Regions from separate parts of the Gordonia terrae genome, predicted to be linked through region 1. Evidence: riboswitches for the same ligand, from Rfam matches in the RefSeq annotation. Region 1 holds a riboswitch; each other region holds the start of a gene.

Region 1 (10,369 bases):
GGCCGCGCGATCAGCGCCTCTTCCGGGATCCAGGCATCGATCGTGACCGGGGCGGTGTCGAGCGGCCCGGCGCCCAGCTTCTGGTACGGCTCACCCACCGTGACCGACTCGATCGGCACCGCGGCGAGGGCCACGTTGCCGCCCAGATCAGGACCGTCGTCGACGCCACGGCAGACCACGAACACGTGATCCGCGATCGGCGAGAGCGACACGAACTTCTTGTGTCCGACGACGCGGAAGCCGTCGTTCTCCGGGAAGATCCGGGTCTCGGAGTTCTGCAGATCCGAGCCGCCCTGCTCTTCGGAGGCCCCGATGCAGAGCACGGTCTCGGCGGTCAGCGCACGCTGGGCGAGGTCCTTGAGGTAGTCGTTGCGGCCGAAGCGGCGGAGGATGGCGATCGCCGAGTCGTGCAGGCTCACCCCCACCCCGATCGCCGCGGAGCCGAGCGCGCCGAGGTGGGCGCCGAGCGCGAAATGATCGTGGAGGTCGGTGAACTTGCGGTCCTCCCACTTACGGACGAAGACACCTTCGGAGCCGAGGTGCTCGAGAAGGGGCCGCGGGAACCGGTGATCCTGTTCGGCCTGCGCCGTCCACGACGTCACCCGCTCGTCGAACGCGGCGTCGAGCAATTCGGCGTACGTCTGCACCGGTGTGTCCACACTCATGTCGACTCTCCGTCTCAGGCCGGGGTGCCGGCCTTCGACCGGATGAGGTCTTCGAGGTCACCGACGGTCTTGGACTCGAAGAGCTCCCGCTCGGACAGCTTCACGCCGAGCCGCTCCTCGATCGCCACCACACCGATGGCGAACGCCACCGAATCCAGTCCCAGGTCGTCGATCAGCTTCGCGTCGCGGCTGACGTCTCCCAGCGAGAGGTCGAGGTCTTCTTCGAGGATGCCGCGCAGGGCTTCGGTGATGTGGTCGGACATGTGGTGACTCCTGAGATGGGGTGTTCGGTCGAAAGTATCGGGTGATCAGCGCGGGACCACGTACGGGGCGACGCTGCCGAGTTTTTCGCAGGTCTCGGTGAACTCGCGCTCCGGCGTGGACTGCGCGACGATCCCGGCGCCGGCACGCAGCCACGCGCCGTCTCCGGAGGAGAAGATGGTGCGCAGCGCAAGGGTGGCCTCGAGTTCGCCCGTCGATGCCGCGGTGAGGATGGCGCCGGAGTACAGGCCACGACGCCGCGGCTCGAGGCGGTCGATCGCCTCCACCGCCGGGGTCTTGGGGATCCCCGACGCGGTGATCGACGGGAAGACGACTTCGAGTGCACGCCAGGGTGATTCGTGAGCAGCGAGGGTGCCGCGGACGGTCGAGGCCAGGTGCTGGACGCTGCCTCGTTCGCGGACCTCCATGAACTCGCTCACCGCGGTGGTGTCGTCCGCTGCGATCGACGAGATCTCGTCGAAGCATGCCCGCACCGACATGGCGTGCTCGGCGATCTCCTTCGCATCGGAGAGGAGGTCGGCGCGCGCCGCCGCGTCCTGATCCGCCGAGATACCGAAAGCCCTTGTCCCGGCGAGCGGTTCGGTGACCACCGTCCGGTCGTCATGCACCGCGACGACGAGCTCGGGGCTGAATCCGGCGGCCTGGAGGTCGCCGAGCGAGAGCAGATAGCTGCGGGCGGGATTGTTGTCGGCCCGGCCGCGCGCGTAGGTCGCGGGGATGTCCACGTCGAACGGGATGTCGACGGCGCGGGAGAGGATCACCTTCTGATACCGGCCGGCTTCGATCTCGGCGACCGCAGTCGCCACCCGCCCCCGGTAGTCGTCGGGGTCCGCCTGGACATCCACCGGTCGCGACTCTGCCGAAACAGTTGCCTGCGAGGCGATCTCGAGAAGACGACGGGCACGATCGGCGTCGACGGCGCCGGTGTCGACGCCCTCGGCATCGACGGTCACCTCGAACTCGGGGACGATGAGGTGCGCCAGGACGGTGTCCTCCGGGACGCGGTCGAGGATGCCGTGATAGGGCGCGCAGAAGTCGAAGCCGACCCAGCCGTAGACGCGCCAGTCCGGGATCGACAACGAAGCGGTCGCGGCAGCGAGCGCGTCGGCGGGGTCGCCGCGCCACGGCGTCGTCGTCCGGTCACCCTGATCGTCGACGATGACCTCGCTCCGCGTCACGACCACACGAGCACGCACCCCGGCCGCGAAGGTCCATCGCCGGTCGCGCTCGTAGACGACATGATCGCCGAACTCGCCGGAACCCGCCCAGGCGGCCGTGATCCGCGCAGCATCGGACTCACCCAGCGGCGAGGCGGGCGCGAGCAGGTCGACGAACTGCGCGGCGTGCGATTCGGTTGTCAGCGACATGTCCTTCGTTCCTCCGGTCGTGATGCACTCAAGCACCGATGATCATAGGGAAGCTTAGGGCAGCCTAATCAAACAACCCCCCACGGTCGAGAGCGGGCCCACCGTCCCGCATCGACCGGTAAGGTTACCCTATCCTGGCTGTGTTTGAATGAACTCATGCCGACGCACCTCGACCACGTGACCGATCTGCTCGACGGTTTCTCCCCCCACACCGATGCACAGGCCCAGCGATACCGGGACGCGGGTGTGTTCCTCGGCCGCCCGCTGTTCGCGGCCCTCGACGTCGCGGCCGAGCGCTCCCCCGATGCGCCGGCGGTGACCGACGCCTCCGCCGACGGTCCGCGAACGCTCACCTACGCCGAGTTCCGCGCCGCCACCCTGCGCCGGGCCGCCGGTTTCGTCGACGCCGGTCTGCGGCCCGCCCAACGGGTCGTCCTGCAGCTCAACAACTCCCTCGACTTCGCCGTGACCCTGTTCGGCCTCCTACGCGCGGGTGTCGTGCCGGTGATGACACTGCCGGCGCATCGGATCACCGAGATCGCCCATCTCGCGACCGGCTCGGGGGCGGTCGCCTACATCGGTGAGGACGACCGCCGGGGGTTCGACTTCCGCGACCTCGCGGCCGAACTGCAGTCGCGGGTGCCCGACGTCGCGCAGGTCTTCATCTCCGGCGATCCCGGCCGGTTCGCGGCGCTGCCCGACGCCGACCCCGCCGCGACCGCGCTCCCCGACGGCCCCGACCCCGGCCTGCCTGCGCTGTTCCTGGTCTCGGGGGGAACCACCGGCCTGCCGAAACTGATCGCCCGCACCCACGACGACTATGACCTCAACGCGCGACTGTCGGCGGGCATCGCCGGCCTAACCGCCGACGACACCTACCTCGTCGCGCTGCCCGCAGCACACAACTTCCCGTTGAGCTGCCCGGGCATCCTCGGCGTGGTCGGCGTCGGCGGGCACATCGTCTTCGCCGACAACCCCAGCCCGGACAACACCTTCGACCTGATCGAGCGACACCGCATCACGGTGACCTCGCTCGTCCCCGCCCTCGCGCAACTCTGGTGCGCGGCGACCGAGTGGGAACCCGCCGACATCAGCTCGCTGCGCCTGCTGCAGGTCGGCGGCGCCAAGTTGGCCCAGCCCGACGCCGTCGCCCTCGACGCCGCACTCGGCCCCGTCGCGCAGCAGGTGTTCGGGATGGCCGAGGGTCTGATCTGCTACACCCGTCTCGATGAACCGCGCGAGCTTGTTCACCAGGTGCAGGGTTCGCCGATGTCGGAGCTCGACGAGGTGCGCGTGGTCGACGAGGACGGCGACGACGTCCCCGATGGCACGGAAGGTGAACTCCTGGTGCGTGGGCCGTACACGATCCGCGGTTACTACCGGGCCGCAGCCCACAACGAGAAGTCCTTCACGCCGGACGGTTTCTATCGCTCCGGCGACAAGGTGACGAGGCTGCCGTCGGGCCACCTCGCGGTGACCGGCCGCATCAAGGACACCATCGTCCGAGCCGGCGAGAACGTCGCTGCCGACGACGTCGAGGAGAACCTCCTCGCCCACGACTCGGTCCGACAGGTGGCGGTGGTCGGCCTACCCGACGACGCACTCGGGGAGAAGATCTGCGCCGCCGTGGTGCTCTCGCATGAGCACCCCCCGGCCCAGCCGCTGGAGCTCGCGACCATCCGCACGTTCCTCGCCGAGCGCGGACTCGCCTCGTTCAAACTGCCCGACGCGGTGCGGATCGTGACCACCCTCCCGGTGACCGCGGTCGGCAAGATCGACAAGAAGGTGCTGCGCGAGACCCTGCTCGCCGACTGAGCCGGCGCACCCCTCACACCGGAGCGAGGGTGACGATCCCGGGATGGCTGTCGAGGTAGCGCTTGGTGAACGTGCACACCGGACGCAGCCGGGCGCCCTGTTCGCGGGTGTAGTGCACGACGGTGCGGGTGAGCCGGGTGGCGAGACCGTGTCCGCTGTACTCGTCGTAGAGCACGGTGTGCAGCACGGTGATGGTCGTCTGACCGTCGGCCGTCTCGGTCGTGTAGCCGAGAACGCCGACCAGATCGCCGGCCACCCAGAGTTCGAATCGGTCGCGGTCGGGGTTGTGTACCACCTGCGAGATCTGTTGCAGAATCGACTTCGCCGACTGTGGTGGTCGCTGACGATGCTTGCGGAGCACCCGACCCTCCTCACCTCGTGATCACGGACATCGGACCACCGGCGCGCGCCGCCCTGACTCGACATGACACCCGCCTGTGATCCGGGTCACACGGTACCTTACGGAACCGTAACTGCCGACCCCATGGCTCGTTTGTCGCATATCGATACGGTTCGCCGCACCCTGCCCGCCCGTCTCGTCGGGCGATGTAGGGTTGCGGACGCACGACAACTACACACCGCGGGGGCTCTCACGATGACCGAGGGCTGAGATGGCGACGGGCGGTCGCCGACCGCTCGAACCTGTCCGGGTAATGCCGGCGTAGGGAGTTGAGCCATGGGTACACCTGTATCCGCCACATACGACAGCAGCGCACCCGCCGATTCCGGATCCCTGTCCCTCGAGACGGTTGGCGAGAAGTGATGCGCACAGTCGACGCAGAACAACGCACAGTCGACGGACATCGACGCACGCTCGACGAGGGTTTCGTGGAACTCCCTGTTGCACAGCCCGGTTCTGCTCCCGTTCGGGTCCTGACCATCGCCGGATCGGATTCGGGCGGTGGTGCGGGAATCCAGGCCGACATGCGCACCTTCGCCCTGCTCGGGGTGCACGGGTGTGTCGCGGTGACTGCGGTGACCGTCCAGAACTCGCTGGGTGTCAGCGGTTTCGAAGAGATCTCCCCGCAGACCGTGGCGGCGCAGATCGACTCCGTCGCCGGTGACATCGGTGTCGCCGCGGCGAAGACCGGCATGCTCGCGTCGGCACCGATCATCGAGGCCATCGTCGAGCAGTGCGGCGCGAGCGGCATCGGCCGCGATGCATCCGTCCCGCTGGTGGTCGACCCGGTGTGCGCATCGATGCACGGAAACCAGCTGCTCGCCGACTCCGCGCTCGACACGTTGCGTCACAAGCTGTTCCCCCTCGCCACGGTCGTGACACCCAATCTGGACGAGGTCCGCTTGATCACCGGGATCGAGGTCACCGACGCCGATTCGCAGCGCGATGCCGCCAGGGCACTGCTCGATCTCGGGCCGCGGTGGGCCCTGGTCAAGGGCGGGCACCTGCGGACGTCGGATCGGTCCCCGGACCTGCTCTACGACGGTGACCAGTTCATCGAACTCAGTCATGAGCGGATCGACACCCCGCATGACCACGGCGCGGGCGACACCCTCGCCGCGGCGATCGCGAGCGCCCTCGCACACGGCTACCCGGTCCCCGAGGCGGTCGGCTTCGGAAAGGGTTGGGTCACGCGCTGCCTGGCCGCCGCCTATCCGCTGGGTGCCGGCCACGGCCCGGTCAATCCGTTGTGGCGACTGAGCGCGGGGCCCGCGGACTAGCCGACCGTCCGGTCGCTCCCGTCATTTCTCCCAGCCGATGTCCTCGATCGGGCCGATGTAGAACTGACCCGCCCCGTAGTTCGCCAGCCCTTCCTTCACCGCCACCATGGCGGGACCGTTGAACAGTGGCAGGTTCGAGAACTGCTGGAACGCCTCGTGTTCGACCCGGTTCCCGGCGGCTATCTGTGCTGTCGGGTCCCCGATCTGCGACATGGCCTCGATCTGCGCGTCCAGCTCGGGTGTCCCCGCGCCCGCGGGGTTGAACTGCGAGTCGCTGCACCAGACCTGACAGAAATAGGCCATCCCGAACGGATCGCTCGAGGAGAAGCCCATCATGAACAGGTCGAACTCCTTGTTCACCACGACCTTCGAGAAGTCCGATGACGGTCGTTGGGTCACGACGAGGTCGATGCCGACCTTGCCCAGGATCGCCTGCAGGGCGCGTGACAGGTTGGCGCTGGTGGTGTCGTCGCCGACATTCGGCAGTGTCAGTGACAGCCGCGCTCCGTCCTGGGTCCGGATGCCGTCGTCCCCGATGCGCCACCCCGCCTGGTCGAGCAGACCCGAGGCGCGATCCGGGTCGTAGGAGACCACACCGGCCAGGTTGTCCCGATAGCCGGGTTGGAACGGATACAGCGACAGCGATCCGGGAAGTTCCTCGGTGTAGTTGAGACCGGTGAACCGGATGCGCGCCAGTGTTTCTCGGTCGATCGCCGTCATCACCGCCTCGCGCACGGTCCGATCGGCGAGGATCGGGGCGTCCAGGTTGAGCGCGAGCAGGGCCTGCTGAGGCGAGGCAGCCGTCCGGATGTCGATGCCGTTCATGGTCAGCACGCGGGCACGGGCATCCTTCGCCGCCACTCCGGCGACGTCGATCTCACCGTTCTGGAAGGCGTTGAGTGCGGCCTGCGACTCGAGCTGCCGGAACACCCGCCGGTCGAGTTTGCCCGGCTTGCCCCACCATTTCGGATTGCGCTCGAACACAACCGTTCCCGCGTTCGGATCGTAGGACGCGATCGTGTACGGCCCGGCTCCCCATTCGGGGTGCGGGTTCGTGACGTATCCCTTGTTGTAGGTGTCCGGGGAAGTCGCCTTCGGATGAAGCACCAGATTGAACAGACCGTCCGGCCACGCATACACGCCGTCGAACCGCACGACCGCCTGCCGGTCGTCGATCCCCCGGGTGACCGAGCCGATCTGGCTGTACCCGTCGGTCGAACTCACGATGTATCGGTCGTCGATTCCCCTACTGGTCCGCCAGGTCTCGACGAAGGCCCGATAGTCGATGGGCGTCCCGTCGTTGAAGAACGCCCGCGGATTGATGGTGTAGGTGACCACGGTGTCGCCGTCGACGGTCTCGGTGCGGACATCGGTGAGGTAGTCGGGGTTGGGCGAATACTCGCCGTCCGGTGAGAAGTAGGCCAGATTCGGGTTGTACCACCGCCACAGCGCCAGGGTGTAGGCCGAAGCGTCGGCGTGGAAGGTGTTCCACTGGGCGGACACCTCGGTGATGGCGGTCGTGAGACTGCCCCCGTCGCGGAGGTTCTCGCGCGGCTGCGGATTCAGCGACGCGCCGTCGGTGGTCACCGCTGACGTGTCGAGCGCGGCACCGCATCCCGCGACGGACCCGACCGCGATCACCACCACCGACAGCAGGATCCAGAAGTGTCTCACGTCGATCCCCCCGGGCCGGGGTCGAGCTCCACGAAGTGGCAGGCCGCTCGGTGATCGGTGTGCGGATCCTGCTCGGTCGTCCGCAATCGGGGGACGACCGAGCGGCAGCGTTCGCGTCGCGCGTCGTCGAGGTCCCGGTGCAACGGGCAGCGGGCGGCGAAGCTGCACCCGACGATGTCCTCGGTGGGACTGGGTTGTTCGCCCCTCAGCACGATCGGCCGACGCTCGCGTTCGATTCGCGGGTCGGGGATCGGGACCGCCGACAGCAGGGCCCGTGTGTAGGGGTGCAACGGCCGGGTGAAGACGCGTTCGGTCGGCCCCTCTTCGGCGATCGCCCCGAGATACATCACCGCGATCCGGTCCGCTAGCTGGCGCACCACCGACAGGTCGTGCGCGACGACGAGGTAGGCGACGTCACCGTCGGACTGCAACCGCCGGATGAGGTTGACGATGTCGGCCTGCACGGAGACGTCCAGCGCGGACAGCGGTTCGTCGAGGATGATCAGTTCCGGATCGGTGGCCAGGGCCCGGGCGATGGCCAGTCGCTGTTTCTGCCCGCCCGAGAACGCGGCCGGGAACCGGTCGGCGTGGACGGGGTCGAGGCCCACCCGAAGCATGAGATCGGTGACGGCGCGCTCGGTCTCGGCCTTCGGGTGGCCGAGCGCTCGGAGTGGTTCGGCGACGATGTCGAAGGCGGTGAAGCGCGGATCGAGAGCGTCCGAGGGGTCTTGGAAGACGATCGACACCTTCTGGCGGAGCGCTCGTGCGGCACGCGAGCGGACCGATGCCGGGTCGACGCCGCCGATGCGGATCACGCCGGCCGGCTGGGCGAAGTTCATGATCTCGAGCAGGGTCGTGGACTTCCCGCTTCCCGATTCGCCGACGATCGCCAACGACTCACCGCGTCGTACATCGAAGGAGATGCCGTCGACCGCGCGGACCGAACCGACGCGGCGCCGAAGCAGGCCGCTGGTGAGCGGAAAGACCTTGACCATCCGTTCGACCTCGAGAACTGTTGCTGACGAACGATCTTCGTCGCCTCGAGGGGCCGGCGCACCGAACCCCGGCGTGTCGAACACCGGTCCGTCGAACACCGGGGTTCCGCCGAGCCGCCCGTCCGCTCCGATCTCGTCGGCACGGATGCAGGCGGCGCTGTGCACGGGAGCCATGTCGTCCTCGACACCCTCGCCGCCCCCCACGAGTGGTCGCAGTTCCGGTTCGGCGCGCAGACAGTCGTCGACCGCGAGTGGACATCTCGGTGCGAACGGGCAGGCGTCGTCGAGATCGATGAGAGCCGGTGGCGCACCCGGGATCGGGGTGAGCGTGTCGGTTCGGCGGTCGACCCGCGGAACCGCGCCCAGCAGACCGATCGTGTACGGCATCCGCGGACGGACGAATATCGGTTCGACATCCGCGGTTTCGACCGCCCGACCGGCGTACATCACCACGACGTCGTCGGCGGTGCCGGCGACCACCCCCAGATCGTGGGTGATCAGCAGCATGGCGGCACCGGTCTCCCGCTGCGCGGTGCGCAGGACCTCGAGGATCTGCGCCTGGATCGTGACGTCGAGTGCGGTGGTCGGTTCGTCGGCGATGATCACGGCGGGATCGTTGGCGATGGCCATCGCGATCATCACCCGTTGCCTCATCCCGCCGGACAATTCGTGCGGAAAGGACCGGGCACGCCGCGCCGGATCCGGGATGCCCACGAGATCGAGCAACTCGACCGCTCGTGCCCACGCCTGCTTGCCGGAGAGCTGCCGGTGAGCGCGCAGGGCCTCGGAGATCTGGGCGCCGACGGTGAACACCGGCGTGAGCGATGACAGCGGGTCCTGGAACACCATGGCGATCTCCGAACCCCGGATCGCCGAGAAATCCCGATCCGGCAGGCCCACCAGTTCCCGGCCGCGCAGGGTCACCGAACCCGAGACCCGCGCGGCATCGGGCAGTAATCCGAGAACGGCCAACGCCGACACCGACTTTCCCGAACCCGATTCGCCCACGAGCGCCGTCGTCCGACCGGATCGGAGATCGAGGTCGAGGCCGCGGACCGCGTTCAGTGCGCCGGCCTCGGTGTCGAAGTCCACCCGCAGATCGCGGACCTCGATGACCGCCGGCTGCACGGCGGAGTCGACCGCGCCGATCATCGCCCGGCCTCATCGGTGGGACGGTGTCGACGGGTCGACGCCCGGGAGGTCGGGTCGAAGGCATCGCGCAACCCGTCGGCGATCAGCGCCATCGACACCGTCAGCAACGACAACACCCCTGCCGGAAACCAGAACAGCCACGGGGAGGCGGCCAGCGTTCCCGCCCCGGCCTGCAGCAACGACCCCAGGGTCACGTCGGGGATCTCGACGCCGAAACCGAGGAAGGACAGACCGGTCTCGGCCAAGACGGTGGCCACCACGCCGAGCGCGAAGTTGACGACGAGGAGCGAGGCGATGTTGGGCAGGATGTGTCGTCCGATGATCGTCACCGGCGACACCCCGAGATAGTGTGCGGCGGTGACGTAGTCGCGTTCGCGCACGGTCGTGGCGAGCGAATGGATGACCCGGGCCAGCATCATCCATCCGAACGCGATGAGCACGACGATCAACCAGCGCCAGTCGCCCCCGGTGCTGTTCGAGACCAGCGCGAGGATCAGGAACGTCGGCACGACGAGCAGCAGGTAGACCGCACCCAGGACGATCCGCTGCACCCATCCGCCGAAATACGCGGCCGACCCGCCCAGCACAGCTGCGATCGCGGTGGTCCCGATCGCCACCGACAGCGCGATCGTCAGCGACCGCCGGAGCCCGTGGACCACCTGGGCGTACAGGTCGTTGCCCGCGTCGTTCGTGCCGAACCAGTGCGCGCCTTCGGATCCCGAGAAGGTCGGCGGGAACC
Region 2 (10,369 bases), 1.9 Mb from region 1:
CGGTTCCGGGCGTGAACGGAGTGGGGACGCGGAGCTGATACTTGCCCTGGCTCATCAGGACATCGGGGAAACACACCCCGCATGACTTCACATCGACGAGGACCTGACCGTCGGCGGGTACAGGGTCCGGGACGTCTTTCAGTTCGAGTCCGGAGGGGCCTGTCTCTGCATTGAGTACCTGAGCTTTCATACGGCTCACCCTACGCGGCGGCGCTCACAGACCCGATAGGATCTGGTGCCATGTCACACCCCACGGCCCAGCTGCCGAGCGCACCGTCCCCCGAACGCCTCCGAGTCGCCGAGGAGGCCCCCGGCTTCATGCCGCTCGACGAGGCGCAGACACTGTTCGAGATCGCCGGAGATTATCTGTCGCAACCGGATTCGACGAAGGTCGGCGTCGAGATCGGTACGTACTGCGGCAAGTCGACGGTGTTCCTCGGTTCCGCGGGCGAGGCGCACGACGCCGTCATCGTGACCGTCGATCACCATCGCGGTTCCGAGGAGCACCAGCCCGGGTGGGAGTACCACGACGAATCGCTCGTCGACGCGCACACCGGCACGCTGGACACCTCGGCACGCTTCCGCCGCACCATGTTCGACGCCGGGCTCGACCAGACCGTGGTGGGGGTGCTGGCACCGTCGACGGTCGCGGCGAAGGTCTGGGGCAAGCCGGCCGACTTCGTGTTCATCGACGGCGGCCACAGCATGGAGGCCGCACAGAACGACCTCGACGGATGGGCGCCATGGGTTCGCATCGGCGGCGCCCTGCTCATCCACGACGTCTTCCCCGACCCGGCCGACGGCGGGCGGCCGCCGTACGAGATCTACTGCCAGGCACTGGAAACCGGACAGTTCACCGAGGTCAGGGTCGAGGGATCGCTGCGCGTCCTGCGTCGCGATTCGGGTGACGTCGGTGCGCCCTTCGAGACGCCCTCCGCAAGCTCCGGGCTCCTCAGGGAGCAGTAAAAGCACCCGCGAGCTCCGAGAGGAGCGGGGCCCGGCGGCGGCTACGAGTCGCCGGCGAGCGCCCGCACCTTGCCCAGCACGTCGGGATAGCGCTTCAGGTGCGCACCACCGTTGACGTCGAACGCGGCGCCGGTGATCCATCGCGTCTTGTCGGAGGCGAGAAATGCGATGGCGTCGGCGATCTCGGACGTCTCACCGCTGCGGCCCAGCGGGGTGTTGTCGAGATAGTCCTCGGTGAGTCCCGGGACGAAACCGATCCCCTCGGTCAGCGGGGTCATCACCAGTCCCGGTGACACCGCGTTGACCCGGACCCCACGCTCGGCGAGTTCGAGGGCGGCGACCTCGACGAGCATCAGCACACCGGCTTTCGAGGCGCAGTACGCGCCCATCCCCGCACCGGGTTGCCGACCGTTGAGCGAGGCGATGCAGGTGATCGACCCACCGTCGACGATCCGTCGGCCGGCGTGTTTGACCACCAGGAACGTTCCGGTGAGACAGACGTCGACGGTGTGGCGCCACGCACTCAATTCGAGGTCGGTGAGCGGTCCGGGGTCGGAGAGGCCGGCACAGTTCACCGCGGTGTCGAACTCGCCCGCATCCTCGAAAACGGCTGCGACCGAGTCCTCGTCGGTGACGTCCAGCCGGACCGCGCGCACCGCATCGCCTCGTTCGGCGGCGACCGCCTCGGCGCGCACGAGGTCGACGTCGGCGACGACCACCTCTGAACCGGCGTCGACCAACGCATCGACGGTGGCGAGGCCGATACCCGAGGCGCCGCCGACGACGATCGCCCGACTCATCGGGCCCCGGCCTCGACGGGGTGGCCCTTGGTGACCAGATGCCGTGTCAGGAAACCGATCTCGTGCTTGACGCAGGGTTCGAACCAGTCGTTCCCGGCGAACACGTCGAAGTGGTCGCACGGGTAGTGCCGCACCTCGGCGCGTGCCTTGAAGGCCGTCTTCGACGCGGCGTATGGCGGTGCGACGGAGTCGAAGTCGGCGATCTGGAACAGCACCGGAGCGGAGACCCGATGCGCATACTTGTCCGCGCGGAAGCCCCCGATCTCCAGGCCGACCGAGGCGTCGACCTCGTTGCGCCAGGACGGGCCGGCAATCGCCTGGTAGCTCTCCTGATAACCGGGCGCCGTCAGCGCGGCGCCGGTGTCGCCGGGTTGCCCCACGACTCGCATCATCCTCGGGGCACGTCCGAGGCGTCGCGACACCGCACTGGCCACCGCGGTCGCGGTCGACTTCGCGATCGCCGCCCCGCCGTTCTGCGCGTAGGCGACCCGGCCGGCGGCCGGCCCGTTCACGAAGGGGATGACGGAGATGACCGCGGCAACGTCATCGCGGTCCGCGGCCACGGTCAGTGCATGGCCACCGGACTGCGAGACACCCCACAGGATGATCCGACCGGGATCGACGCCCGGCTGTTTCTTCGCGGCCACGATCGCGGCACGGTAGTCATCGGCCTGACGTTCCAACGAGATCTGTTGCCGTGGTTCTCCTCCCGACAACCCGAAGCCGCGATAGTCGAACGCCAGCACCGCCAGGCCCGCCTCGGCGAAGCGCTGGGCGTAGGGGCCCAGACCGGAGTCCTTGGTCCCGGCGAAGCCATGGGCCATCACGACGACGGGCCGTGTGCCGTCGACCTCGAAGGGCGACTCGGCCGCGCCCGGGAAGAACCAGGCGTCGCACTCGGCGTCCGACGAGGAGAAGCGCACGGTGGTCGCACCGTCCGGTGTGTTCATGCCGAGGCTCCCTTCGAGACCAGTTCGGAAGCGACGCCGGCCCATTCGGTCGGCCCCTGCTGTTCGGCCCGGCGGATACCCGCCGGGATCTCCTTGGTCCGCATGTTGTGTTCGTACAGATAGTGATCGAGCTGCTGGGTGTGCCGCGGCCGATCGAGCATGTGGCCGGTGTAGTACTGCATGTCGGCCTCGATCGTCTGCCGCATCTCCGGCACCGACGGGAGCCGGTAGTGCCCCGTGGCGTAGGCCCCGATCAGACGGGCCTGACATTCCACGAACGGGAACAGCGTCGGGACCGCCTGCGCGAAACCGGCGAAGACGAGGTCGTCGATCCCCGGATAGAACATCCGCTTGTACAGATCGATGCGATTGTCCGGGGCGCTGATGAAGTCGGGATCGAAGAACGGGAAGGTGATGTTGTATCCCGTTGCGTAGATGATGATGTCGAAATCGTCGGAGGTGCCGTCGTCGAAGTGGACCGTCGAGCCGTCGAATCGGTTGATGTTGGGCTTGGGGATGACATCACCGGAGCCGAGCCGGAGCGGCAGCTCGACCGACTGGGTCGGATGCGCTTCGAAGAACTTGTGATTGGGCGTCGGTAGTCCGTAGTCCTCGGGACGCCCTGCCGTCACCGGTTGCATGACCTGGACGAACTTCCGCTGCCACGACGTGGGCAGGTACGGCGTCGACCGGTAGTACTTGTCGGCCGGCTTGCCGCCGAAGTACTTCGGGACGATCCATGCACCCGACCGCGTGGACAGGGTCAGCTTGTTGTCCAGTGCCTTCGACGACAGCTCGACGGCGATGTCGGCCGCGCTGTTGCCGAGTCCGACCACCAGGATGCGCTTGCCCATGAAGTCGTGCGGGGTGCGCGGGTCGATGTAGTGATGGGCGTGCATCTCGATGCCGTCGAACTCGCCCGGGAAGTCCGGCCACCGGGGGTCCCAGTGGTGCCCGTTGGCGACGACGAGCAGATCGAACCGGCGTCGCTCGCCCTGCTGGGTCTGCAGTTCCCAGCCGCCGCCGTCGAGTCGGGTCGCGTGTTCGATGCCGTTGGTGAACTCGATCGACGAGTAGAGGTCGAAGGCCTCCGCGTACGAGTCGAGATAGGCCTTCACCTGGGTGTGGTGCGGGAAGTCCGGGTACTCGTCGGGCATCGGGAAGTCCCGGAACGACAGTTGGTGCTTGGAGGTGTCGATGTGCAACGAGCGGTATGCGCTGCTGTGGCCGTTCGGATTGCCGAACGCCCAGTTCCCGCCGACCCGGTCGGAACTCTCGAAGCATGTGTACGGAACGCCGTAATCGGTGAGCATCTTGCCTGCGGTCAGACCGCTGATGCCGGCCCCGATGATCGCGGTGGTTGGTAAAGGCACACTGCCCCCTCGTCGGACACGTCGTTGGTTCGGTCGTATGGGTCTCGGTCATGCGTGTAGACACATTCTGGTTTGTGTCTACACGATGCGACGTATCGTGTACACAGAATCCGCGAACTGTCTACGACGCCGTCGTCCGTTCGCCGGAACCGCCGACGAGTACGCAGCAATGCGCGCAGACCGTGACCGCAGGAGTGTCCGTGACCGAAGCCCCGACCACCACGGTCCAGGACCGCCTACTCGATGCGACGGAGAAGCTGCTCGCCGACAAGGGGATTCGCGCGACGACGATGCAGCAGGTGGCCGAGACGGCCGGGGTCTCGCGCGCGTGGCTCTATCGGCACTATCCCGACAAACCGTCCATGATCGGTGCCACCATCGTGCGCCTCACCGAGTCCTTCTGGCGGGACGCACGCGCCGAACTCGACGGGATCGACGACTTCGCGGGCCGGCTCACTGCCGGTGTGCGGATCGGCCGCGGCGCGTACGACGACCCCGGAACCCTGCTCATGCGGCTGCGCACCGACGAACCGACCGAGTTCGCCGAATGCGCCGGCGTGGGCGTCGTCAAGCTCGTCCCCGACCTCGCCGCGTTCTGGTTCCCGTTCGTCGAGCACGCCGCGCACCGGGGCGAGATCCATCCGGGTCATGACCTGCGCGAGGTGTCCGAATGGGTTGCCCGCGTGCTGATCAGCCTGGGTACGTCGCCGGGTGAGACCGTCGACATCGACGACGCATCCCAGGTCCGACGACACCTCGAGGTCTTCATCCTCCCCGGGTTCCGCACCGATCCACGCCACTGACCGCGTCCGAGCCCCGGTCCTCCTCTGGTCTGAGTGACGCCGATCACCTAGACTGGTGTCCAGTCAACCGTCCGGCCGCCCCGGGCGGCCGAACGACGCCGTCGGAGGGCACCATGGATTTCGGGATAGTGCAGTTCACCAGTGATCGCGGATTGAAGCCGCACGTCCTCGCCCCACTCATCGAGGACGCGGGATTCGCTTCCTACTACGTTCCCGAACACGGGCACATCCCCACCAGGCGCGACGCGGCGCACCCGCGCACCGGTGACGAGACCCTGCCCGACGAGCGGTACATGCGCACGCTCGACCCGTGGACATCGCTGGCCGCCGCCGCCGCGGTCACCGAACGCATCCGTCTGGCCACGGCGGTCGCCCTTCCGGTGCAATCGGATCCGATCACGCTGGCCAAGACCATCGCGACCCTCGATCACCTCTCGAACGGACGGGTGACCCTCGGCGTCGGATTCGGCTGGAATCTCGACGAACTCGCGGACCACAACGTGCCGCCGAAGCGCCGGCGCACCATGCTGCGCGAGTACCTCGAGGCGATGTCGACGCTGTGGTCGGAGGAAGAAGCCGAATACGACGGCGAATTCGTGCAATTCGGTCCCAGCTGGGCGTGGCCCAAGTCGACCCAGGCGCACATCCCGGTCCAGGTGGGTGCGGCGGGCAACGAGAAGAACTTCAAGTGGATCGCGCGCAGCGCGGACGGCTGGATCACCACCCCGGGCGAGGAGGACATCGAGGGTTCGGTGTCGCTGCTCAAGCAGATCTGGGCCGACGCGGGCCGCACCGGCGATCCCGAGATCGTCGTCCTCGACTTCCGACCGGTTCCCGAGAAACTCGAGAAGTGGCGCGAGATCGGTGTCACGACAGTGCTGTACGGCCTGCCCGACGACTCGGTGGAGCGCGCGACCGGGTATCTCGTGAAACTCGCGGGAAAGTTGGGTATCGCTCCGGCAGTCGTGTAGAGGCCCGAATCCCTCTGCTAGCCTGGTTGCGTTCTGACACGGGGTGCTCCGCGACTGCGGGGCTGAGATGAGACCCGAGAACCTGTCCAGGTAATGCTGACGAAGGGATGTCATGTCTTTGCATGCGCACACGCCGGATCCCGGCCGCTTCACCGACCACCTGTGGGAACAGACGACAGCTCTGCGAGCGTCGATCGACGATCTCGAATTCCTGCACCGCCTCGGAGACGGCACGCTGCCCCTCGAGGTGTTCCGCACCTACCTGGAGCAGGACTCGCTGTACCTGGCCGGGTACTCGAAAGCGCTCGCGATCCTGGCGTCGAAGTCGCCCGATCCGCAGACCGCGGCGTTCTGGGCGGACTCGTCGTCGACGGCGGCCACCGTCGAGGTCGCCCTGCACGGCGACCTGCTCGGGGGCGGCCAGTTGCCGCCGCGGCAGGGTGAGCCCGAGCCGTCGACCGCGTGCCTGGCCTATGTGTCCTACCTGATCGCCACCGCAGCGACCGAGTCGTACGCGGTCGGCGCCGCCGCGGCGCTGCCCTGCTTCTGGATCTACGCCGACGTCGGCCGTGGACTGGCGGCGAGCGCCGCCGAGGTCCTCGCCGCCGACCCGAAGCACCCGTATGCCCAGTGGGTGACCACCTACGACGCCCCGGAGTTCCAGGAATCCGCCGCCCGGGCAAGGGAACTGGTGGATGCGGCCGCGGCGTCGGCCGGCGCGCCGGAACAGGCTGCGATGTCCGCGGCGTTCACCATCGCCACCCGGTATGAGCTCATGTTCTGGGACACCGCGCTGAACCCCTACGCATGGCCCGCCGCATGACCGGCCGCGTGCGCCGCGTCCTGGCCTGCCTCGTTGCCACCGTCGCGGTGTTGTCGACGGCCACCGCGTGCGGGTCGGACACCGCCTCCGACAACACCATCCGGTTCGCGCTCGACTGGACCCCGAACACCAATCACACGGGCCTTTTCGTGGCGCAACAGCGCGGATACTTCGCCGAGTCCGGCCTGGACGTCGAGATCCTGCCCTACAACAACACCTCCGTCGACACCGTCGTGGACGCGGGGAACGCCGAATTCGGGATCAGCACCCACAGTTCGTCCACCTTCTCTCGGGCATCGGGCGCGCACACGATCTCCGTGCTGGCACCACTGCAGCGGTGGGCGACAGGTATCGGTGTCCGCGCCGACCGCGACGACATCACGAGCCCGAAGGACCTCGACGGCAAGACCTATGCCGGGTTCGGTGACCCCGGTGAGGTGGAGACACTCAAGCGGGTGATCCGAAACGACGGCGGCACAGGTGAATTCACCTCGGTCACCCTCGGCACCTCCGCATACGAGGCCGTCTATTCCGGGAAGGCGGACTTCACCGTCTCGTATCTCGCCTGGGAGGGCATCGAGGCCGAGCACCACGGAACGCCGATGAGGTATTTCCACTATACGGACTTCGGTTTCCCGGAGGCCTACGCGATCGTCGTCGACGCCAACGAGGACTGGCTGAACGAGAACCCGGAGCGTGCGGCGACGTTCGTACGGGCACTGCAACGCGGCTACCAGGCTGCGGCCGATGACCCGGATGCCGCCGCCCGCGACCTCATCGCCGCCAATCCGGGCGCGTTCAACGATGAGAAGCTGGTCGTCGAGAGCCAGCGGATGCTTGCCGCCCAGTACATGAAAGACGCGAACGGCCGGGTGGGCGGGCAGACGCTCGAGCAGTGGGCCGGGAACTCCGGGTTCCTCTACCGCAGTGGGCTTCTCACGGGTCCGGACGGGTCCGCGCTCACGACCGAGCCGGACTGGTCGACCTACTTCACCAATGATTACCTCGACGCGTCTCGCTAGCACCGGCCTCCGGCGGGCCGCGCCCGCGATCGTGGCGGTGGTGGTACTCGTCGCGGCCTGGCAGGTCTATGTCGACCTCAGCGGGGTCCGACCGCAACTGCTGCCGTCGCCGTCCCGGGTCGCGGCACAGGGGTGGGCGCATCGGGACGAGATCGGGGTGCACGCCGGGGCGACGCTTCAGGTCACCCTGATCGGCTTCGCGGTGTCACTGGTCCTGGCATGGGTACTGGCGATCATCGTCGACTTCTCCCCCACCCTGCGGCGAGCCTTCGTGCCCCTGTTCGTCGCGTCGCAGACATTGCCGATCATCGCGATCGCCCCGCTGATGATCATCTGGTTCGGCTTCGGCGTGCTCCCGAAGGTCCTCGTCATCGCCCTTGTCACCTTCTTCCCGATGGCGATCGGGTTGATCGAGGGGTTCGCGGCCGCCGATCGCGAGGCCGGCGCACTCCTGCGGAGCATGGGCGCCACCCGCCGGCAGATCTTCCGCTACGTGCGCCTGCCGTCCGCGCTCCCCCGGTTCTTCACGGCGCTGCGGATCGGCATCACCTACGCGGTGGTGGGTGCCGTGTTCGCCGAGTACGTCGGCGCCAGCCAGGGGCTCGGCATCTACATGAGCCTCCAGAAGAACTCGTTCCGCACCGACCTCGTGCTCGCGGCCGTGCTGGTGACGGCCGTCATCAGCGTCGGGCTGTATCTGCTGACATTCGCAATCGAACGCGTCGTCGTGCCGTGGGCTCGCGCCGAGAAGACCGAGCCCTCATGACCGACGACGCTCGCCGGCTCGTCGTGGACCGGCTGACGAAATCCTTCCCCCGGAGCGGCCGCGAGCAACCTCCGCGTCACGTGCTCGACGCGGTCTCGTTCACGGCGGAGCCCGGCGAGTTCGTCTCCGTCATCGGACCGAGTGGCTGCGGCAAGAGCACCATCTTCAGCATGCTCGCCGGGCTCGACGTACCCGACTCCGGCAGCGTCACCGTCGGCGGCGACGCCGCGATCGCCGGACACTGCGCGTACATGCCGCAGAAGGATCTGCTGTTCCCCTGGCGCACGATCCTCGACAACACGATCCTCGGCCTGCAGGTACAGGGTGTGCCGGCAGCCGATGCCCGTCGCCGGGCGGCGGAGCTCTTCCCCACCTTCGGGTTGTCCGGGTTCGAGGACGCGCGCCCGTCTCAGCTGTCCGGGGGGATGCGACAGCGGGCCGCCCTGCTCCGCACGGTCGTGCAGAACCGCGATCTGCTGCTGCTCGACGAACCGTTCGGCGCCCTGGACTCGTTGACCCGGACGGAGATGCAGTCGTGGCTGCAGTCGGTCTGGCAACGCTACCGGTGGACGGTGCTGATGATCACCCACGACATCCGTGAGGCCATCTACCTCTCGGACCGGGTCATCGCGTTGTCCGCCCGACCGGCGACCGTCGTCCGCCAAGCGCGCGTCGAGCTCCCGCGGCCGCGGGAACTCGCGGTCCTCACCTCACCGGAATTCGTTGCGCTCGAGAAGGATCTGCGAGCAGTGCTGCACGACGAGGCCCGGCGCGCCCTTGCCGAGCAGAGCGACTCGGGCTCGACGCTCGCGGAATGACCGCCCGCCGGGTCACCGGTCAGGGTGTCGGTGCGACCAGACGCTGACGGACATCCCGGAAGATCCCGTTCGCGACGCTCGTCCGGCTCACCGCGTCGGCCGCGAGGACGACGGCGGCCGAAGTCCAGCAACTCTTCTCGACCGGCCAGCGCTTGCCGTCGGCGAACACCAGCCCGGTCCAATACGATCCGTCTGGATCACGGAGGTGTTGGATCGAGGCGATGAGCTCGATGGCGTCGGCGGTGTCGCCGAGCGAGTCCAGAGCAAGGGCCAGCTCACAGGTCTCGGCACCGGTCACCCAGGGCCGATGGTCCACGCATCGGACACCCTTGCCGGGGACGACGAACTGTTCCCAGCGGCGAGCGATCAGTTCCTGACCTTCGCGACCCCGCACTGCTCCGCCGAGGATCGGATAGTACCAGTCCATCGAATGCTCGGACGGCGGGGTGAAGATCTGCCACTCCTCGCGCCCGACATCGGACCGGATGGCATCCCCGAGCAGGCTGTGTGCGGCTGTCCAGGTCTCGTCGGGCTGGTCCATCTCGCCCGCGATGCGTATCGCACAGTCCAGAGCCTGGAAGATGCTGGCGTTGCCGGTGATCAGGGCCTCGCCGAACATCGCTCCGGTGCGGTGGTCGCCACCCCAGCGAAACGCCCCGTCCTCCCGCTGGAAACGCAGGACACAGTCGATTGCCGACCAGACGACCGGCCACATCTTCTGCAGGAACGCGTCGTCACCGGTGATCAGGTAGTGGTGCCACACCCCGACCGCGATGTACGCGCAGAAGTTGCTGTCGGTCCCGGCGTCCTCGACCTTGCCGCAGACCGTACGGATCGGCCAGGACCCGTCGTCGCGCTGCTTACGTCGCGACCAGTCGTAGGCGGCCTCGGCCTCGGCGTGAAAACCCGTGACCGACAGCGCCATCGCCGATTCGATGTGATCCCACGGATCGGTCTGCCCGCCGGGGAACCAGGGCAGCGCCCCCGACTCCTCCTGCATGCCGACGATCGCGGCGCCGGTGGCGTGCATCTGCTCACCCGTGACCACACCGGGGACCGCCGGAGCGGTCGTCATGC
Region 3 (10,369 bases), 1.3 Mb from region 1:
AGGGGCTCGACGGGCACGTCGACCTGGACGCCGGGCAGAACCGGCGGTCCGGCGGTGGCCGTGGGCGGAGGTGATTCGGGTGCGGGAAACCGCACACATCCCGTGGCGACGAGGCCGGTGAGGGCGAGCAGGACCGCGATGGTCAGCAGGCGGTGACGTGAGGCGATACGAGGTGCGGGCATGGTCGTCATCGGTACTCCCGGATCCGGGGGATGAGACCGCCCACGATCGCGACACCGGCGAAGACGGTGAGCAGCAGGATGCCGGTGCCGGTGAACCCGAGGACGCGCTGCGCGGTGTTGATGTCGTCGCGGAACGAGTTCCGGGCGGTGGTGATCGCGTCGACCAGCGCGGTGTCGACCGCGGTGTAGGCGCGCGCGGAACTGTCCGGCCCGTCGCCGACGGTGTGCAGCCGCGCGAGCCCGAAGTTCCCGGTCTGGATGTAGCGGCGGACGGCGGCGTCGGTGCGCTTCCACTCCGTCAGCGCCGCGGTCACCGTGTCCAGCTGCTCGGCGGTGACCGCACTGTCGCCGTCCTCGGTTCCGCCGCGCACGTCGTCGACGATGTTGCCGATCTCGCTGGTCGCCGCGGAGAAGCTGCGTTCGAGTCCGCCCTGGTCGCCGCGGCGGATCAGCGACAGCGTCTCGGCCGACCGGGCCTGTTGGGTGAGGATGCGGGCAGCGGTCAGGTCGCGGAGCGGGTCGGCGCCCTCGGTGCGGGCGTCGCTGGTCGCCGCCACCGACATCAGGCCGGAGGCGAGCAGCCACAGCGTCCCGATGCTGAGGGCGAAGATGGCCGCGACGATCCCGAGGTTGAACCGGCGGCGGGTTCGGCGCGCGAGGTAACGCGAGGTCAGCACCAGCGCGGCGAGCAGGAACAACAGTGGCGCGTACACAGTCCAGGGCGGGCGGGTGAGCGTGTGTTGGGGATCGGCGATGGCCATCGACCGCCGCTCGTACAGGCGCTGTGCGGCCGGGAGGATCTCGTCCTGCATCATCGACGACGCCTGGCCGAGGTACGCCGAGCCGACCGGGTTGCCGAGCCGGTTGTTGGTTCGCGCCGTCTCGATGAGACCGCTGTACACCGGGATCGACGTGGAGAGGGTCTCGAGGTCGGCGCTGACGGCTTGCTCCGCCCGGTCCGACGCCATGCCGGAACCGGGTTCGCTGGACGTACCGGTCGCCAGGATCAACGACGACGATGCCGTCGCGAGCGCGTCGGAGTAGCGCTGCCGCAACTCGGGGGTCTCGAGACCGCCCGAGATGAAGGCGGCGTTCGCGGAGGCGTCGGCGATCGACAGCGAGCTGTAGAGGACCTGTGCGGCCTCGGCGAGCGGTTCGGTCCGATCGATGAGGCGCTGCAGGGTCTGGGTGCGGTCCTCGAGAACCGTCGACGCGTACAGCCCGGTGCTCAGACAGCCGAGCGCCAGGATGCCGCAGATGATGATGAGTTTGCCGGGGGTGGTGACCGCGAAGTGCCGGAGGGTCTGGAAGGGCGACTGGGCGCGTTCCCGGGCCGTGGCGACGAGTTCGCGCCGGTCGGCGAGCACCTGTCGGATCGGGGGTGAGGATTGCGCCGGTCGGATCGTGCGACCGCCACGCGTCAGCGCCGTCCGCACGGAGGACGCGTCGCCGGTCACCTACCTGATCCCTTCTCGAACGCTGGATCGTCTCCGGTGCGGTCGTACGGTCACCGGTTCCCCGTTCCGGATTCGCGTGACCGGGCGATCAACGCCAGGTGTTGTGTCATCTGGGTCATCGTTCACCGGGTCGTGCGTGTTTCACCCTATGCCATCGGGCGGGGTTCCTTCGGGCTCGACCGGCCCCGCGTCGCCGACCTCGACCGTTCGGCTCGCAGTGCGTGCAACCGGGTCGCCTCAGGGTTCGCCACCCGGGATCCGCAAGCGCTGCGCGGACTCCCTGGCAGGTGGCGCGCGTCTCACTTACGGTGGAGGCACCCGGTCGACGCGATCGGGTTGCGAGGAGGCGTGGTGCGCGGCGACGGCGACGGCTGGGTGATCGATCCCGACGGTTCACGATATTGGGGTATCCACGGCGCGGCAGGTCTGCTGCTGCGGGCGCCGTTGCCGGAGGGATCGACCGGTGTGCTCCTCCAGCATCGCGCCGCCTGGTCGCACCAGGGCGGGACATGGGCGCTGCCCGGCGGCGCGCGCGACTCGCACGAAGGCGCCGTCGACACGGCGATTCGCGAAGCCGAGGAAGAAGCCGGTATCACCGGCGACGACCTGCGCGTCGTCGCGGCCGTCGTCACCCACGAGTCACCCGGCGGATGGACCTACACGACCGTGATCGCCGAGACCGATTCGCCGGTCCGCACGGTCGCCAACTTCGAATCCACCGAGCTGCGGTGGGTCGACGAGAAGCGCGTCGACCAGCTGCCGCTGCACCCGGCGTTCGGGCTCGCCTGGCCCACGCTTCGCGAGCGCATCGCGATGCTCGACCCCCAGAGCTGAGTCCCGCTCCCTACCCGTCACACCCTTCGTGACGCGCCCTCCGCAAGCTCCGGGCGCTCCTCAGGGAGCAGGGGTTGCGACATCCAGCAAACGGTTCGCGCCGGCGATCAGGGCGTGGACGTTGGCCTCGTCGCCGCTCGCACCCTCGCCGGCGGCCCACGCCTGGCGGCCGTCGTTCTCGCACAGCAGGAACGTCGTGACCACGCCGTCGACCACCCGCTGATGCAGGCGGACGATCTGAACCGGGGCGCCGACGTCGTGGAGGATCGAGGTCATCGCGCCGACCGGACCGGCGGCGACCGCGCTGCACGACCTGATGCGGTCGGCGATCGCGAGCGTCGCCCGGCACTCGACCAGGTCGCCCGGACACGACACGACCGACCATGATCCGAGCCGGATCGCGCCGCCGCGGGAGTATTCGTCGGTGAATTCCTGCCAGGTCATCCCGGTCGCCTCCTCGTGCATTCCAGGGGGAAGCGGACGTCCGTACCGCTCGGTGAACAGATCGTCACCGCGGCGGTCGCCGCACTCATGCCACGAACAGGATGGATGGGACAGATGAAGTGGGTGCATCTCATTAACCGATTTCGGTCGAAGAACGGATGACCGACTGGAGAGCGCAACCGACCCGCAGCGGGGGGTCGGTCAGATTCAGACCCCGCTGCGGCGGGTTACGAGAACGCTCGTGATGCACAACATGATCGGTCCACCATAGACCCGAGGTATCGACCGGGCAAACGTGTTTGCCCGAGGCCGGCGGTGAGCCGCTACAGCATCCCGGCGAGGTCGCGGGCCGCGGCGGCCGGGTCCGCGGCCGCGGTGATGGCTCGGACGACGACGATCCGCCTGGCCCCGAGCGCGGTCACCTCGCCGACGCGGCCGGCGTCGATGCCGCCGATGGCGAACCACGGCTTCGTCGATTGTGGTGTCCTCGAAAGCATTTCCGAAGTGGCGGAGACGAGGTCGAGGCCGGCGGCGGCGCGGCCGGGTTTGGTGGGCGTGGTCCAGCACGGGCCGACGCAGAAGTAGTCGACGTCCTCGTCGGCGATCGCGGCGGCGGCTTGCTCGGGGTCGTGGGTCGAGGCGCCGATGATCACCCCCGGGCCGATGATCCGGCGGGCCGCCGACGGCGCGAGGTCGCCCTGTCCCACGTGCAGGACATCGGCGCCGGAGAGCGCCGCGATGTCGGCGCGGTCGTTGACCGCCAGCAATGCGCCGTGCGCATCGGCGACGGCCCGCAACCCGGCGAGGATCTCGAGTTCCTCCCCCGCCTCGAGGGTCCCGAACTCGCGTTCGCCCGGTGAGTTCTTGTCACGGAGCTGCACGATGTCGACGCCGCCCGCGAGCGCGGCATCGACGAAGTCGAGGAGGTCGCCGCGTTCGCGCCGGGCGTCGGTGCACAGGTAGAGGCGGGCCGCGGAGAGCCGACGACAACGGTCCGCCGCGCGGCCGGAGTCCGCGGACGCTGACGTGGTGGGGTTCGGGGTCGTCACGCCGACCAGGCTAACCGGACGCCCGAGGCCCGGGCGTAGGGTGGACCGCACGAACACACGGGAGCCCGGATCGGCCGGGCTGAGAGTGCGGACCCATCCGCTGACCGTCGAACCTGATCCGGGTCATTCCGGCGAAGGAAGGTGATTCCAGCGTGAATTCCCCTCAGCAGAAGCCTGCGCACCGCCCGCTCACGGTCGTGGGCGGCGGCGTCATCGGGTTGACGTGCGCGCTCGCCGCGGCCGACGCCGGGTGGCGGGTTCGCGTACTCGACGCCGGCACCGAGGAGCGCGCCTCGTGGGTCGCGGGCGGCATGCTCGGTTCGCTCGGCGAGGGGATCCCCGGCGAGGAGGCATCGCTCGCCCTGTCGGTCGAGTCGGTCCGCCGCTGGCCTGCGCTCGTGAAACGACTCGACGATCCGGCCGTCGTCACCGCCACCGACTCGCTCTTCGTCGCGGCCTCGGCCACCGACATCGAGTATCTGCGGCACCTCGCCGACTTCGTCTGGTCCGGTCAGCCCGGCACTGATGCCGCGCTGCAGCCGGTGACCGGCCGCGACATCCGAACACTGGAACCGTCACTGAGTTCGCGACTCGTCGGTGGCTACCGCGCGATCGGGGAATGGTCGGTGGACAACCGTCGACTGCTCGAGGCTCTGCGCGCCGCGGCCACCAGTGCCGGCGTGGAACTCGTCTCCGCTCGCCTCGAGTCCCTGTCCGATGTCGACGACCTGGGCCCTGACGCGCAGGTCCTGCTCGCCGCCGGACTCGGCACCGCGGCACTGTGGCCGGACGTCGACCTGCACCCGGCCAAGGGGGAGATCCTGCGGCTTCGTCGCACGCGGTGGTCCGTGCCCCCGCCCGACCACGTCGTCCGGGCTCGCCTGCACGGCCGCGCCGTGTACGTGGTCCCGCGCGAGGACGGGGTCGTCGTCGGGGCCACCCAGTACGAGGCGGCGGGGATGGCCGACCGGACGCCGCAGGCCGGTGGGGTCGCCGACCTGCTGGCCGACGCGATCGAGGTGATGCCCGGGCTGCGGACGTATGAGCTGACCGAAGCGGCGGCCGGCCTGCGGCCGTGCACCGCCGACGGGTTGCCGCTCGTCACCCGCGTGGACGCCCGCACGGTCGTGGCGACCGGGCACGGACGCAATGGGATCGTCCTCGCTCCCGGTACCGCGGAGCGGGTCCTGTCGATCCTGGAAGGAGTCGAGGAATGAGTATCACGGTGAACGGCGAGACAGTGGACATCGATGCCGACGCCTCGGTGCGCGATGTGGTCGCCGGACTCGGGTTGCCGGATCGTGGGATCGCGGTCGCGGTGGACGGCGCGGTCGTCCCGCGCGGCCGCTGGGACCGGCACACCATGACCGATGGCGCCGTCGTCGAGATCGTCACGGCGGTGCAGGGTGGCTGACCATCTGACACACGACCCGTTGCGGATCGGCGGCCGCGAGTTCTCGTCTCGGCTCATCACCGGCACCGGGGGGGCGTCGAATCTCGCGACCCTGGAACGCGCACTGGTCGCGTCGGGCACCGAACTCACCACCGTCGCGGTCCGCCGCGTCGACGCCGCCTCCGGCACCGGGGTCTTCGAGCTGCTGCGGAGGCTCGACATCGCGGTCCTGCCGAACACGGCGGGGTGCCACACCACCGCCGAGGCGGTGCTGACCGCGCAGTTGGCGCGCGAGGCGTTCGAGACCGACTGGGTCAAGCTCGAGGTGGTCGCCGACGAGCGCACTCTGATGCCCGACGCCATCGAGCTCGTCGACGCGGCGGCCGCCCTGGTCGCGGACGGCTTCGTCGTCCTGGCCTACACGAATGACGACCCGGTCCTGGCCGCACGACTCGCCGATCTCGGCGTGGCCGCGGTGATGCCCCTCGGTTCGCCCATCGGGACCGGCCTCGGAATCCTCAACCCGCACAACATCGAGATGATCGTCGACGACTGCCGCACCCGCTTCGACGACCCGCTGCCGGTCATCCTCGACGCCGGCATCGGTACCGCGAGCGACGCGGCCCTGGCGATGGAACTCGGTTGCGACGGAGTGCTTCTGGCCACCGCGGTGACCCGCGCGGAGAACCCCGAACAGATGGCGACGGCGATGCGGCATGCGGTGATCGCGGGTCGGCTGGCCGCGCGGGCGGGCCGGATCCCCAAGCGCTTCTGGGCCCACGCGTCCTCGCCCGGCCGGGAGCAGAGCCGACGGTCGCCCGCGACAGGCCGTCCGAATGACGGACCGGGCCGCTCCGGGTTCGACGGCTAAGGTCGAGGCGTGTTGCGGGTAGCGAATCTGACGAAGGACTTCGGCGGTCAACGCGCGGTCGACGACCTCACCTTCGAAGTCGGGCCAGGACGGGTGACCGGCTTCCTGGGGCCCAACGGTGCGGGCAAGTCGACCACGATGCGCATGATGCTCGGTCTCGATCGCCCGACCTCGGGTACGGCCACGATCAACGGTCAGCGCTACCGCGACCTCGACCATCCGCTGCGTCAGGTCGGCGCGCTGCTCGACGCCCGGTGGGTGCACCCGAACCGCAGTGCGCGTTCCCATCTGCGATGGCTGGCGGCGAGCAACCAGATCCCGGTCGCCCGGGTGGACGAGGTGCTCGAGACGGTCGGGCTCACCTCGGTGGCCAAGAAACGCGCGGGCGGCTTCTCGCTCGGCATGTCGCAGCGACTCGGGCTGGCGGGTGCCCTTATCGGCGACCCGCACACGCTGTTGTTCGACGAGCCGGTCAACGGCCTCGATCCGGAGGGGATCGTGTGGATCCGCGGATTCATGCGCAAGCTTGCCGCCGAGGGTCGAACGGTGCTGGTGTCGAGTCATCTGCTCACCGAGATGTCGCTCACCGCAGATCATCTCGTCGTCATCGGGCGGGGGCGGCTGATCGCCGACTGCTCGGTGGGTGAGTTCACCGGACGGGCTCGGCAGTCGGTGCGGGTGCGCGGCCCGCAGCTGGAGCAGTTGCATGCCGCGCTCGCCGCGGCGGGGCTGAACCCCGCACCGGGAGACCCGGATGATCGCGGGCGTCCGGTGATGCGCATACCGGACACCACGACCGATCACGTCGGCGATCTCGCCGCCGCCGCGGGCATCACGTTGCACGAGCTCTCCGCCGAGTCGGCGTCGCTGGAAGAGGTGTTCATGTCGATGACGGCCCACGCTGTCGACTACACCGCCACCGACAATCAGGGGGGAGTGAACCGGTGATCGCCGCGATCAACGCCGAACGGATCAAGCTCGCCAGCACGCGGTCGCCGTACTGGTGCCTCGGTGTCGTCGTCGTGCTGGGTCTGGGCATTGCGGTGCTGCTCGGTGCCGTCGCCGGAACCTCGTACGGAAGTCCCGGCGAGGCCGACACCCTCACCGGCGACTTCCTGATCGGCGTCGACCAGTTCGGGGTCGCGGTTCTGGCGATCATGGCGATCCTGGGTGTCACCACCGAGTATCGTTTCGGCACCATCCGCCCGACCTTCGCCGCGATTCCGCGCCGCCCACGGGTCCTCATCGCGAAGGCGGTGGTGTTCGGCGGACTCTCGTTCGCAGTGGTCGCGATCCTGTGCGTCGTCGCGGTGGTGGTCGCGCAGATGCTGTCCGGTGTCGGGGTCTCACTGACCGGGTCCGAGACCGTCCGACATCTCTGGGGCACGCCGGCTTTCGCGATGCTGTGCGCGCTGATCGGCCTCGCGGTGGGGGCGCTCGTGCGGCATTCGGCGGGCGCGGTGGCGATCATGCTCGTCTGGATGCTGGCCCTCGAGCGCATCGTGTCGGTGCTCCCGCGTGTGGGTGAGCACATCGTGTCGTTCCTGCCGTTCCTCAACGGCTGGAACTTCCTCGCGGGTGGCAGCGACACCTTCCACTGGAACGCCTACGGATCGTTGCTGTACTTCGCGGCGTTCACTTTCGTGCTCCTGGCGGCGGCGGTGGCGGTCACGAACGCCCGGGATGCGTAGTTCGCGTACTTCGATCCGCTGATGTCGAATCCGGGATTCGCTGAGTGCTGGCCACTGCCATCCGGTTGGACCACATTGGTGCTTCGGCGCGGCCCATTGTAGGCACCGGCAGACTAAAATTCGCGGTTATGTCCACGAATTGGCCGCTTGTCGAGCGCGATCGGGAGTTCCGCACGATCCAGGCGGCACTCAGGGGTGAGACGACCGGTTGTGGCGTGGTCCTGACGGGCGACTCCGGCGTCGGCAAGACCACCCTTGCGCGGCATGTCACCGCCGAGTTGCCCACGGGGGTGCGATGGGTCGCGGGTACCGAGTCCGCGCGGTCGATCCCGCTGGGCGTCTTCGCTCATCTCGTCGGCCCGGCGACGTCGAGCGATCCGGTCACCTACCTTGCGGCAGCGCGTGAATCACTGCTCGCCGACGGCGATGTCGTCATCGGTGTCGACGACGCCCACCTCCTGGACGAACTGTCGGCGACGCTCCTGCATCAACTCGCGATCGACCGTGCGGTGCACATCGTGGCGACCGTGCGCAGCGGCGAGACCGTCCCGGATGCGGTGACCTCGCTGTGGAAGGACAACCATCTCACACGGATCACGTTGTCGCCGTTCACCAAAGAACAGAGTGTCGAGCTCATCGAGTCCGTGCTCGGCGGCCAGCTCGAGGAGCACTCCGCGAATCTCATGTGGGAGGCCTCCGGTGGGAACGCACTGTTCCTCCGGCATCTCGTCGACGGCGCCCGGCAGGCCGACACCCTGCGGCAGGTCAACGGTGTGTGGCAACTCCGCGGGCGTGCCGCCATCACCTCGGAGCTCGCGTCGCTGCTCGAGGGCCGGATCGAGCAACTGGACGGTTCGGTCCTGGGCGCGCTGAAGTACTTGAGCCTGTGCGAGCCGCTCGACATCGACGTCCTCGCCGAACTCGCCGGTGAAGAGGCCATCGAGGAGGCCGAGATCGCCGGCTTGGTACGCATCACCCGCGACGGGCGGCGCCTCGATGTCGCGTTCCACCACCCGCTGTTCGGCGAGGTCATCCGACGCCGGCTGGGTCTGGTCTCGTCGCGACGGCTGCGCGGCCGACTCGTCGAGGCGCTGCGGTCGCGTCCCACGAACACTCCGGCCGAACGCATTCGTCTCGCCGACCTCGCGATCGAGAGCGACGTGGAGATCGATCTGTCGCTGGTGCGGACAGCAGCCCGCGACGCACTGAATCTCGCGCAGACACCACTCGGCGAACGCTTTGCGCGCGCGGCACTCGACGAGGGCGGGGGACTCGAGGAGGCCGAGCTGCTCGCGCGGGCGGTCATGTGGCAGGGGCATCCGGATGAGGCGCGGGACATCCTGGCGCGATTCTCGCCGGATGACCTCGACGAGGGCCGGCTGGTGCTGTGGGGCAACTCGATCATCGGCAACACATTCTGGGCGCTCGGTGATGCCGAGCGGGCCGACGAGATACTGCAGCTGCTGACCGAGCGCGTCACCCACCCCGCACTCACGCCGATCGTCACCGGAATCGCCTCGGCATGTGCGCTTTTCGAGAATCGGATCGACGAGGCGATATCGCTGTCCGACTCCGTCCTGGCCGAGTCCAAGGTGCTTCCCTGGGCGGTCGAATGGGCGGTGTTCGGCGGCAGCCTCGCCCGCGCGGTGGCCGGCCGGGGAGCGGAGGTCCGGGCGCTGGCCGAGCACTCACGGGAGGTCGAGGTCGACGGGTTGCTCCGGTTCCCCACCGGCTTCGGCGAGACCCTCGCGCTGACCCTCACCGGCCGGCTCGGCGACGCGGACGTCGCGGCGGGACGCTTCGTGTCCGCCGCTCAGACCGCGCAGTACCTGGGCTGGGCGATGTCGGGAATCCTGGTCGCGGCAGTCGAACTCGCGCGCGGATCGTGTGCGTCGGTGACCCGGCGGATGGAGCAGACACTCGCGATTCTCGACAGCGGCCGGTTCTCCGAGTCCTGGAACTTCCCCGCCCACATCTTCCTGGTGCAGGCCCTCAGCGCACTGGGGCAGGCAGACCGTGCCGCCGCCGCGCTGGCCAAGGCTCGGGAGAAGTCCGGCACGCACGTGGCGGTGTTCGGGCCCATGCTCGCCATCGCGGCGGCCTGGCAGGCGGCCGCGGCCGGAACCGTCACGCCCGCCGTCGAACTCGCCCATTCCGCGGCGGCGTCCGCGCGCGCCGCGGGTCAGTTCGCGGTGGAGGCCGAGGCATTGCACACCGCGGCACGCTTCGGGGACGGGGGCGTCGCCGATCGGCTCGCCGAACTTGCGGAGCGCGTCGACGGTCCGCTGTCGGACCTGTACGCGCGTCACGCCGCGGCGCTGCGTGACGGCGACGCGGTCGAACTCGATCTGTGTTCGGCGGCGTTCGAGGACGCCGGGGTGTGTCTGTCCGCCGCCGATGCGTCGGCGCAGGCCAGCGTTTTGCACGACGCGGCGGACAAGCGGTCGG

The links. A riboswitch is a leader RNA that binds a small molecule or an ion and turns the genes downstream of it on or off. The one in region 1 is predicted to bind thiamine pyrophosphate.
Region 2: linked by a shared signal. The riboswitch ahead of BCM27_RS19980 (TenA family protein) and the one ahead of thiD (bifunctional hydroxymethylpyrimidine kinase/phosphomethylpyrimidine kinase) in region 1 are both predicted to bind thiamine pyrophosphate.
Region 3: linked by a shared signal. The riboswitch ahead of thiO (glycine oxidase ThiO) and the one ahead of thiD (bifunctional hydroxymethylpyrimidine kinase/phosphomethylpyrimidine kinase) in region 1 are both predicted to bind thiamine pyrophosphate.

What each region holds. Positions count from the first base shown of each region.
Region 1 is NZ_CP016594.1:698,279-708,647, reverse strand. It holds gene BCM27_RS03305 (acyl-CoA dehydrogenase family protein) at 1-665, opposite strand, end outside; gene BCM27_RS03300 (acyl carrier protein) at 680-928, opposite strand; gene BCM27_RS03295 (salicylate synthase) at 974-2,314, opposite strand; gene BCM27_RS03290 ((2,3-dihydroxybenzoyl)adenylate synthase) at 2,471-4,129, shown strand; gene BCM27_RS03285 (GNAT family N-acetyltransferase) at 4,143-4,490, opposite strand; TPP riboswitch at 4,700-4,814, shown strand; gene thiD (bifunctional hydroxymethylpyrimidine kinase/phosphomethylpyrimidine kinase) at 4,892-5,809, shown strand; gene BCM27_RS03275 (ABC transporter family substrate-binding protein) at 5,831-7,483, opposite strand; gene BCM27_RS03270 (dipeptide ABC transporter ATP-binding protein) at 7,480-9,630, opposite strand; gene BCM27_RS03265 (ABC transporter permease) at 9,627-10,369, opposite strand, start outside.
Region 2 is NZ_CP016594.1:4,491,041-4,501,409, forward strand. It holds gene BCM27_RS19945 (NADPH:quinone oxidoreductase family protein) at 1-190, opposite strand, end outside; gene BCM27_RS19950 (class I SAM-dependent methyltransferase) at 241-966, shown strand; gene BCM27_RS19955 (SDR family NAD(P)-dependent oxidoreductase) at 1,008-1,766, opposite strand; gene BCM27_RS19960 (alpha/beta hydrolase) at 1,763-2,716, opposite strand; gene BCM27_RS19965 (flavin-containing monooxygenase) at 2,713-4,089, opposite strand; gene BCM27_RS19970 (TetR/AcrR family transcriptional regulator) at 4,284-4,892, shown strand; gene BCM27_RS19975 (LLM class F420-dependent oxidoreductase) at 5,006-5,863, shown strand; TPP riboswitch at 5,893-5,988, shown strand; gene BCM27_RS19980 (TenA family protein) at 5,976-6,686, shown strand; gene BCM27_RS19985 (ABC transporter substrate-binding protein) at 6,671-7,708, shown strand; gene BCM27_RS19990 (ABC transporter permease) at 7,683-8,474, shown strand; gene BCM27_RS19995 (ABC transporter ATP-binding protein) at 8,471-9,292, shown strand; gene BCM27_RS20000 (prenyltransferase/squalene oxidase repeat-containing protein) at 9,312-10,367, opposite strand.
Region 3 is NZ_CP016594.1:5,125,933-5,136,301, reverse strand. It holds gene BCM27_RS22760 (glutamate ABC transporter substrate-binding protein) at 1-182, opposite strand, end outside; gene BCM27_RS22755 (hypothetical protein) at 188-1,639, opposite strand; gene BCM27_RS22750 (NUDIX hydrolase) at 1,991-2,473, shown strand; gene BCM27_RS22745 (hypothetical protein) at 2,534-2,917, opposite strand; gene thiE (thiamine phosphate synthase) at 3,241-3,966, opposite strand; TPP riboswitch at 4,014-4,124, shown strand; gene thiO (glycine oxidase ThiO) at 4,119-5,183, shown strand; gene thiS (sulfur carrier protein ThiS) at 5,180-5,380, shown strand; gene thiG (thiazole synthase) at 5,373-6,230, shown strand; gene BCM27_RS22720 (ABC transporter ATP-binding protein) at 6,240-7,178, shown strand; gene BCM27_RS22715 (ABC transporter permease) at 7,175-7,921, shown strand; gene BCM27_RS22710 (helix-turn-helix transcriptional regulator) at 8,050-10,369, shown strand, end outside.